3 regions of the Streptosporangium sp. NPDC004379 genome follow, and region 3 is predicted to be linked to each of the others. Evidence: predicted binding sites of a transcription regulator. Region 3 holds the regulator's gene; each other region holds the start of a gene.
What was found. Region 3 encodes LexA, which represses DNA repair genes until DNA is damaged. Its sites were predicted from a motif close to TCGAACANNTGTTCGA; they were not measured.

Region 1 (3,268 bases), on a different contig from region 3:
GGTCACCGCTTCCACGGTCACCGGGGCCCCGGTCGGCGCGGCCGCGGTCCCGATGGCGGCGCCCGCGTTCACCGCGCCCGGCCGGACGCTCCGGCTCGGCGCCAAGGGGGCCGAGGTCAAGGTGCTCCAGACGCGGCTGCAGCAGCTCGGCTACATGCCGGGCACGGCCGACGGCCGGTACGGCGGGGGCACCCTGACCGCGCTGTGGGCCTTCCAGAAGGTCAACGGCATCGCGCCGACCAGCACCGTGGCGAGCAGGACGTGGCGGGCGCTGGAGGCTCCGCGCGCCCCGAGGGTGCTCGTGCCGGGCGGCCGGGCGACCCGGGTCGAGGTGAACCTCACCCAGCAGGTGATGGTCCTGTACGTCGGCGGGAGGGTGCGGCTGATCAGCCACATCTCCTCCGGCAGCGGGATCCCCTACTGCGAGACGGCCACCTGGAACGGCCGGACCCAACGGTTCTGCGGCAACGCCCGCACGCCGACGGGCGACTACCGGACGACCTGGCGGCGAAGCGGCTGGCACACCTCCTACCTCGGCAAGCTGTACAACCCGATCTTCTTCAACGGCGGCATCGCCCTGCACGGCGCGTTGTCGGTGCCGCTGGCCCCGGCCTCGCACGGCTGTGTGCGGCTGCCGATGAACGTCGCGTCGGCACTGCCCAAGCTGCTCGGCACCGGGGTGCCGGTGCACGTCCGCGGGAGGTTCGTGCGGTAGCCCACGGGGACCGTCCGCGGGAGGTTCGTGCGGTAGCCCACGGGGACCGTCCGCAGGAGGTTCGTGAGCTAGCCCACAGGGACCGTCCGCGGTCTCCACCGCGGCCCGTCCGCCGCCTCCCCGTACGCCGTCTCCGCCGCGGCCCGCCGTTCCCCGGCGGAGCCGGTACGGCGGAGGCCGCGGGGGCGCGCGGCGGCCGCGGCGGGAGCCCGTCCCGCCGGTTCGCCGGCCGTCCCCGAGCGCCTGTTCGAGCGCGGAGAACCCCGGGAGATCCCCATCTCCCGGGGTTCTCGCTTTTCCCGCCGATCGAACCTTTGTTCGCCGCACTGCTTGACAGTGCGGGTGATCGAATTTATGTTCGATGTAAAGATGCGAGGCTCGCGGCTCGCGTCCAGGGGCGGTCGTCCGCCGTCGCCGCCGTCACGGCGGCGACGGCGGGCGGGAACCGGACGGGGAGAGGGGAAGCTCCTCGTCCGGCCGCCCGGCGGATTTGTCGGTGGTGTCTGCGAGCCTTGACATCACCGGTGAGAACGCCGGGAGCCGCTTGCGACCAAGGAGGTTGAAGCGCAGTGATCCATCGACCCGGTGACTCGGGCGGGCCCCGGCTCTCGCCCACGGTCCGGGCGCATCTGGCCGATGCGCGCGACTGCCTGGAGGAGGCCGCCGCCGCGACCACCCCCGCCACCCGCTACGTCGCGGCCCACCTGGCGGCCCTGCGTGCCGCCGCCGCGGTCCTGGCCGCCCGCCCGCGCCCCATGGACGGCCGCAGGCGCAGGCTGCGCAGCGCCTGGGAGCTGCTGCCGGAGGCGGAGCCCCGGCTGGCCGACTGGGCCCCCTATTTCGAGATGAGCGCCACCAAGCGTGCCTCGGCCGAGGCCGGCATGACGCGCGTGGTGTCGGCGCGCGACGCCGAGGAGCTGATCTCCGAGGCGGAGCGGTTCGTCGCCACCGTCGAGAAGATGCTCGGCGTGCCCGTCCAGCCCACCCTGCCCGGCAGCGTCCCGCTGGCCGGCTGACCCCGCCGCCCGGCGCACCCCCTCACACGCCGGCAGGCGCGCCCCTCACCGCGTCGTTCCGTCATCCCGTCGCCCGCGTCCGCGGCGTCCCGGTCCCGTCCTGTGGCCCTGCCGGGCACTCAGGAGACCCCTGCCGGGCGCTCAAGAGACCCCTGCCGGGCATTCAGGAGACCTGGGGCAGGGCGCGGCTCAGGAGACCCGGGCCGGGCTCAGGGGACCGCCGAGGGGGCTGACGCGTCCGAGGAGTCCGTCCGGCGGTCCACCCGGTGGCGCAGCAGGAGCATCGCGGCGTCGTCGCCCAGCGGGCGGCCCACGTGCCGCAGCAGGTCGGCGCGCAGGGCGTCCAGGGCCAGTTGCGGATCCGATCCGCCGAGCAGGTGCGCCCGCGCCTCCAGCGGATAGAACTCGCCCGCCCCGTTGCGCGCCTCGATGACCCCGTCGGTGTAGAAGAGCACCTGCTCCCCGGGTTCGAAGGGGATGCGGTACGGTTTCGGCTCGCTGACCCGCAGTGCGCCCATGCCCAGGGGCAGCGCCTCCTCGGGCGGTTCGGCGAAGCACTGCTTGCCGCCGGCTCCCAGCACCATGGGCGGCGGGTGACCGCAGTTGACGATGGTGATGGAGGCGTCGCCGGTGATCTCGGCGAGGATCGCCGTCACGAACTGCTCGCCCGAGAGCTCTCTGGTCAGGGCGTTCTCCAGGCGGGTCACCACGCGCAGCAGCCCGGTCTCGTCGTGGGCGGCCTCCCGGAAGGCGCCCAGCACCACCGCGGCCGTCTCCACCGCCTCCAGGCCCTTGCCCTGCACGTCCCCGACGATGATCCGCACCCCGTGCGGGGTGGTGACCACGTCGTACAGGTCGCCGCCGATCCGGGCCTCGGCGGTGGCGGAGGTGTAGGAGACGGCGACGCCGATCTCGGGTCCGGCCCGGCGCGGCACCGGCCGCAGCAGAACCCGCTGGGCGGCCTCGGCCACCGAGCGGACGTCGGCGAGTTGCCGTTCGTGGCGGAGCCGGCCGGCGCTGGCCAGCACGCTGGCCATGGTGACGCCCAGGATGGCCATCATGGTGATGTTGGTGCGGGAGCTCCACAGGACGTCGTAGTGCAGGCCGAGGGCGACGCACAGCGCCAGCGCGACGATCCCGACCACCGTCGTCCGGCCCAGGCCGCAGGCGACGCTGGCGAACGCCGGGCCGAGGGCCAGCAGGGGGAGCAGCCCGGTCTCCGGGCCCGAGCCGAGGTCGGCCAGGGCGACCACGGCCATGACGACGAAGGGCAGCAGCCGTAGGGTGTCCTGGGTCCTGCTGGCCCCGACGGAGGTCAGCAGCCGCAGGAAGGCGCGGGTCTTCGTCGAGCCGAGCATCGCCACGACGACGTCGAGGCGGCTTTTCGGGGACGGAGGAGAGTGATCGTGCCGATCCTCTCTCCGTGCCATGTTCACCACATCTCGCTAAAGCCGTATTTGCCTTTTCCTACCACAGCGAAGGTCTTCTGTGGCGGTATGCGAGTGATCTTCCGGGGATACGGCGTGTCGCGCTCCGC
Region 2 (3,268 bases), on a different contig from region 3:
GGAGGGCAGATACCTCGGCGCCTTCGACGGCGCCCGCCTCGTCGCCACGACCCGCATCGAGGACTTCACCCAGTGGTGGCACGGCAGGCCGCTGCCCATGGGCGGCATCGCCTCGGTCACCGTCGCCCCCGAGGACCGGGGCCGCGGCGTCGGACGGATGATCATGCGGGCCGCCCTGGACCGCTGCGCCGCGCTGAGGCTGCCGGTCTCGGCACTGTACCCCGCCACCACCCGCATCTACCGCTCGCTCGGCTGGGAGCACGCCGGGGCCCTGCACCGGGCCGTGCTGCCCACCGAGGGGCTGCGCTCGATCCGCACGACCGGCGACGTCCCGCTCCGCCGTACCGGCCCCGGGGACGCCCGCGCGCTGGGCGAGGTCATCGGGCGCGTCCACGCCGCCACCCGCGCCTCCGGGCCGGTCCGCCGGAGCGAGGCGGACGTGCGCCGGTGGCTGGAGAGCACCCGCGACTTCGTCTACCTGGCCGAGGACGGCTTCGTGGCCTACGGCTGGGACGGCCCCGACATCGCGGTCACCGGCCTGGTCGCCGGCTCGGAGGCCACGGCCAGGGCGCTGTGGGCGCTGGTCGGCTCCTCGTCCTCCGTCGCCAAGAAGGTCCGCGCGGTCGTCGCCCCCGACGACCCGGTGTTCTGGCTGCTCGGCGAGCGGGTGAACGACGAGGTCGCGCAGAGCCGCTGGATGTTCCGCGTGGTGGACCCGGCGGCGGCCGTCGCCGGGCGCGGGTTCCCGGCGGGCGTCACCCTCGACGTCGTGGTCCACGTCGACGACCCCGAGCGGCCCGCCTCCTCCGGGCCCTGGCATCTGGCGGTCTCCGGCGGCTCCGGTACGGCCCAGCCCGCCGGGACCATCCCGGGGACGGCCCCCGCCCTCACCGCCGGGGGCCTCTCCGCGCTGTTCGCGGGCGTGCCGGCCGCCACCCTGCGCCGCGCGGGCCTCCTCACCGGGCCGGCGGACGCCGACGACGCCCTCGACGCGGCCTTCCACGCCCGGCCGTACATGACCGACTCGTTCTGAGCGCGCCGGCCACGGGACGGGGTGGGACGGTGACGGCGGCGAGGGCGGTTCGATGGCCGTGCGCGCCCTGCCCGCAGACGGTAGAGTCGGGCACCGAACAGGTGTTCGGCGAGCGGAAGGCGTGCCGGTGCGGTTGCCCGAACTGCGGGTGATGGGGGTCGATCCGGGGCTGACGCGGTGCGGGCTCGGAGCGGTCGAGGGGCGCCCCGGGGCGCCGCTCCGCCTGGTCAAGGTCGGGGTGATGCGCACCCCCGCCGACGACGAGATCGGCGCCCGGCTGGTGGCGATCGAGGCCGGCATCGAGCGCTGGCTCGACGAGATCGAGCCGGACGCCGTGGCCGTGGAGCGCGTCTTCGCCCAGCACAACCTGCGCACCGTCATGGGCACCGCCCAGGCGTCGGCGGTGGCGATCCTGTGCGCCTCCCGCCGTGGGCTGCCGGTGGCGCTGCACACCCCGTCGGAGGTCAAGGCCGCGATCACCGGCAGCGGCACGGCCGACAAACGCCAGGTCGGCACCATGGTGACCAGGCTGCTGCGGCTCGACGCCATGCCCAAGCCCGCCGACGCCGCCGACGCGCTCGCCCTGGCCATCTGCCACGTCTGGCGGGGCGGCGCCCAGAACAGACTGGCCGAGGCGGCCGCGCGGGCCACCGGCGCGGGCGGCGGGGTCACCGCCGCCGCGTACTTCCGCGGGCGGGGCAGGCCCGCCGGATACTCGAGAGGAACGACGAAGTGATCGCCTCGGTGCGAGGACGGGTGGCCGCGATCGCCCCCGACGGAGCGGTGGTCGAGGTCGGCGGCGTCGGCGTGCTGGTGCACTGCACGCCCGGCACACTGGCGGCGCTGCGCGTGGGGGAGGAGGCCCGGCTGGCCACCTCGCTGGTGGTGCGCGAGGAGTCCCTCACGCTGTACGGCTTCGCCGACGACGACGAGCGGAGGATCTTCGAGCTGCTCCAGGCGGCCAGCGGGGTCGGCCCGAAGGTCGCGCTGGCGATGCTCGCCGTGCACACGCCCAACGCGCTGCGGATGGCCGTGGCCGCCGCCGACGTCAAGGCGCTGACCCGGGTCCCCGGGGTGGGCCCCAAGGGCGCCCAGCGGATCATCGTCGACCTCAAGGACAAGCTCGGCACACCCGAGGAGGCCGTCAGCGCCGCCCTCAACGGCGGCCCGGCCGTCCCCGCCTGGCGCGAGCAGGTCCACTCCGGCCTGGTCGGGCTGGGATACTCGGCCAAGGACGCCGACGAGGCCGTCGCGCTCGTCGCGCCCCAGGCCGACGCCGAGACGGCCCAGGGCCGCGCGCCCCAGGTGGCGGCGCTGCTCAAGGCCGCGCTGCGCGTGCTGAGCGTGCGGTGAGGGGGGAGACGCCGTGAGCTTCGAGCGGGAACTCGTCTCGGCCGACGCCGAGGGCGACGAGCGGCTGGTCGAGGCCGCGCTGCGGCCCAAGCGGCTGGAGGAGTTCATCGGCCAGGCGCGGGTGCGCGAGCAGCTGTCGCTGGTGCTGCAGAGCGCGCTGCGGCGCAACCGGCCGCCCGACCACGTGCTGATGAGCGGCGGCCCCGGTCTCGGAAAGACCACCCTCGCCATGATCATCGCCACCGAGCTGTCGGCCCCCATCCGGATCACCTCCGGGCCGGCGCTGGAGCGGGCCGGTGACCTCGCGGCCATCCTCTCCACATTGTCGGAGGGCGAGGTGCTGTTCATCGACGAGATCCACCGGATGGCCCGCCCCGCCGAGGAGATGCTCTACCTCGCGATGGAGGACTTCCGGGTGGACATCGTGGTGGGCAAGGGGCCCGGGGCCACCGCGATCCCGCTGGAGGTCGCCCCGTTCACCCTGGTCGGCGCCACCACCCGGGCCGGCCTGCTGCCCGCGCCGCTGCGCGACCGGTTCGGGTTCGTCGCCCACATGGACTTCTACGACGCCGGTGAGCTGGAGCTGGTGCTGCACCGCTCGGCGGCGCTGCTCGGCCTGGAGCTGCCCGGCGACGCCGCCCGCGAGATCGCCGGGCGCTCCCGCGGCACGCCCCGCATCGCCAACCGCCTGCTGCGCCGGGTCCGCGACTTCGCGGAGGTGCGGTCCGACGGCGTCGTCACCCGCGACGTCGCCGCGGCGGCGCTGAACCTCTACGAGGTCGACGCCGAGGGGCTCGACCGGCTCGACCGGGCGGTCCTCACCGCGCTGCTGGGCAAGTTCGGCGGCGGCCCGGTCGGCCTGTCCACCCTCGCGGTCGCGGT
Region 3 (3,268 bases):
CGACTTCGGGGTCGAGGCCGTCTTCGAGCCGAGCCGTACGGTGTACCTGGAGCGGCCGACGGGGACGGGGGAGGCCGTCGAGGAGATCAGCCGTCACGGGCGCAACGACTTCTACGCGACCGTCGGGCTGCGCGTCGAGCCGGGCGTGACCGGATCGGGGCTCGCCTTCCGGCGGGAGGTGGAGCTCGGATCGCTCCCGCGTCCCTTCCACCGGGCGATCGAGGAGGCCGTCCGCGACACCCTCCGGCAGGGGATGCACGGCTGGGCGGTGATCGACTGCGTCGTCACCCTGACCCGGACGGGCTTCGCGCCTCCGCTCAGCACGGCCGGGGATTTCCGGCACCTCACTCCGCTCGTCCTGATGCGGGCGCTGGCCGCCGCCGGGACCCGCGTCCACGAGCCGTGTCACGCCTTCGAACTGGAGATCCCCGCCGACACGCTGAGCGCGGTCACCGCACTGCTCGCCGAGCACGGGGCGGAGACGGCGGCCTCCGCCGGGGGACCGGAGACGTGGTCGCTGAAGGGGGACATCCCCGCGCGCAGGGTGCGGGAGGTGAAGCGCCGGCTTCCCGGCCTGTCGCGGGGCGAGGGGATCTGGTGGTCGGGGCCGGCCGGTGACCGGCCGGTCACCGGCCCGCCTCCCCACCGCGCGCGGTCGGACGGCAACCCGCTCGATCGCGTGGAGTATCTCCGCCATCTCGCGCAGCGCGGCGGGGTGCGGTGAGGGCGGTGCCGAGGACGGCGGTGCCGAGGACGGCGGTGCCGAGGACGGCGGTGGCGAGGACGGCGGTGGCGAGGACGGCGGCGCCCGCCGTTCCGGCATCCGGTGACGGCGCGTGGGGCGGCGGGAGGAAGAACAGGACGCGGAGGCCGATGGGCCCGTGAAAAGGAGCGGGCCCCGGTGGAGACCGGGGCCCGCTCCTCCAGGGAAGGGTCTAAAGCTTGCGCAGCACCGCGACGACCTTGCCCAGGACGGTCGCCTCGTCGCCGGGGATCGGGTCGTAGTTCGGGTTGTGCGGGACCAGCCAGACGTGGCCGCCCTTGCGCTTGAAGGTCTTCACCGTGGCCTCGCCGTCGATCATCGCGGCGACCACGTCGCCGTTGTCGGCCACGGGCTGCTGGCGGACGACGACCCAGTCGCCGTCGGCGATGGCGGCCTCGATCATCGAGTCGCCGGCCACCTGGAGCAGGAAGAGCGTGCCCTCGCCGACGAGCTGCTTGGGCAGCGCGAAGACGTCCTCGACGCTCTCCTCGGCGAGGATCGGGCCGCCCGCGGCGATCCGGCCGACGAGCGGGACATAGGCCGCGGTGGGGCGGCTGACGCCCTCCTGGGCGGCGTCCGGGTCCACCCACAGCACCGGCTCGCCGGGGAGGCGTACCTCGAGCGCGCGGGGACGGTGCGGGTCGCGGCGCAGATAGCCCTTGCGCTGCAACGCCGTCAGCTGGTGCGACACGCTGGAGGTGCTGGTGAGCTGCACCGCCTCGCCGATCTCCCGCATGGACGGCGGGTAGCCGCGCTGCTGCACCGAGTCGCGGATCACCTCAAGGATCTTCCGCTGCCTGGGGGTGAGGCCGAGGGAGTCACGTCTGCGCACCGCCAGGTCGTTGACGGCCGAACCGTTCTCGTCGTGCTCGCTCATGCGATCTCCTTGCCTCCCGGTCTGCATTGCCCGTGTCGCCCACAGCGACCGTACCGCCGTCGAAGATCATGTTCAAACAACTGTTCGAGTCTTCCTCGAAATGACCGACGGCGTGGTGTACAACATCGTACGGGAGTTCGATCGACATCGTGTTCGATTCGCCGATCTTTCCTCGACGTGTGTTCGACCAGGTCGGAGGGGGTGGTCAATATGAAGGCGACCGCGGCGGAGATGGCGGCGCCACGATCCCGGCGGCGGCCCGGCCGCAGGCCCGGGCCGCCGGGGAACGTCCGATACCCTGGTGCGCCGGTCCGGCTCACCAGGCGGGGCAGGGTCGTCGTGCTGGCGGTCCTCACGCTCGTCACCCTGGGGGCGCTGTGGCTCGGTCCCCGTATCGACACGACCCTCGGGGTCGGCTATCCGGGGTGCGCCGACTCCTCGTCGGTCCCGGCCCGCGACGCCGGGCCCCGGCAGGCGGCGCCGTGATCACCGTGACGGCGCGTCCCGGAGGGTGACCGCGCGTCCCGGCGGCCGGCGTCCCGGCCGCCGGGACGCGGCGGCCTCAGGGTGCGGCCTCAGGGTGTGGTGGCTTCGTGGGGCGTGGGGGCGAAAGGGGCATAGGGGGTGTTACCGCCGTGACCGCCGGGGCAGGAGGGGGCGACACGCCGGGTCGGCGCGCTGATCAGCGACTTCGGCGCGCGGGGCCCGGCTGACTTGCGTTCATGGTCGGACCCTCCTACCGTTGGACCACAACATCTAGTGGCTCCACCGGTGAACTTCACCATAGATTGTGTTTTCGTTACCGCATTTCGACCCTTGGAAGACGTGCGCGCGCGCCCCTGCCATGGGGTTTGCGGGAAACACGAGGCGAAACACAGGGCGCGGGCCACCTGCAGGCCAAGGAGGCGACCCGCGTGCACTGTCCGTTCTGTCGTCACCCGGACACGCGGGTCATCGACAGCCGGTCCACCGACGACGGCGGCGCCATCCGCCGCAGGCGCACGTGCCCCGAATGCGGCCGCAGGTTCACCACGCAGGAGACCGTCCTGCTCATGGTCAGCAAGCGCAGCGGGGTCACCGAGCCGTTCTTCCGGGACAAGGTGATCGCCGGAGTGCGGCGGGCGTGCCAGGGGCGTCCGGTGAGCGAGGACTCCCTCGCCCAGCTGGGCCAGCGGGTGGAGGAGAGCATCCGCGCGACGGGAGCGGCCGAGATCGCCGCCCCCGAGGTGGGGCTGGCGATCCTGGGCCCGCTGCGCGAGCTGGACGAGGTGGCGTACCTCCGGTTCGCCTCCGTCTACCGCGGCTTCGAGACCCTGGCCGACTTCGAGGCCGAGATCGAGCAGTTGCGCGCGGAACGCTCCGCCAAGCAGGACCGAAACTGAATCCGAACCCCGGGCGCCGGGGGCCAGAGCGGCGCGTTGATGTGGTCCGACTCGTGGGTTCCGCGAAAAGGCGGGGCCCCGGAAGGGGGAAGTCATGACGGAGACGGTCAGCGGTACGGCCGCGGGCGGGGGCAGGCGGCTGCGCAAGGGGCTGAAGATGAAGCGCATCTTCACCACCCCCGGAGTGCATCCCTACGACGAGGTGTCCTGGGAACGCCGTGACGTCGTCATGACCAACTGGCGGGA

Region 1: a site for LexA is predicted at 1,022-1,037, ahead of ACFYSC_RS00980 (SAV_6107 family HEPN domain-containing protein). Genes of this name have one in related genera too.
Region 2: a site for LexA is predicted at 1,127-1,142, ahead of ruvC (crossover junction endodeoxyribonuclease RuvC). Genes of this name have one in related genera too.

Annotation. Positions count from the first base shown of each region.
Region 1 is NZ_JBIAMC010000001.1:250,448-253,715, reverse strand. It holds gene ACFYSC_RS00985 (L,D-transpeptidase family protein) at 1-715, shown strand, start outside; gene ACFYSC_RS00980 (SAV_6107 family HEPN domain-containing protein) at 1,285-1,731, shown strand; gene ACFYSC_RS00975 (PP2C family protein-serine/threonine phosphatase) at 1,941-3,161, opposite strand.
Region 2 is NZ_JBIAMC010000024.1:52,584-55,851, reverse strand. It holds gene eis (enhanced intracellular survival protein Eis) at 1-1,033, shown strand, start outside; gene ruvC (crossover junction endodeoxyribonuclease RuvC) at 1,176-1,769, shown strand; gene ruvA (Holliday junction branch migration protein RuvA) at 1,766-2,386, shown strand; gene ruvB (Holliday junction branch migration DNA helicase RuvB) at 2,400-3,268, shown strand, end outside.
Region 3 is NZ_JBIAMC010000011.1:8,420-11,687, forward strand. It holds gene otr(A) (tetracycline resistance ribosomal protection protein Otr(A)) at 1-724, shown strand, start outside; gene lexA (transcriptional repressor LexA) at 936-1,640, opposite strand; gene ACFYSC_RS23280 (hypothetical protein) at 1,851-2,126, shown strand; gene nrdR (transcriptional regulator NrdR) at 2,555-3,022, shown strand; gene ACFYSC_RS23290 (vitamin B12-dependent ribonucleotide reductase) at 3,117-3,268, shown strand, end outside.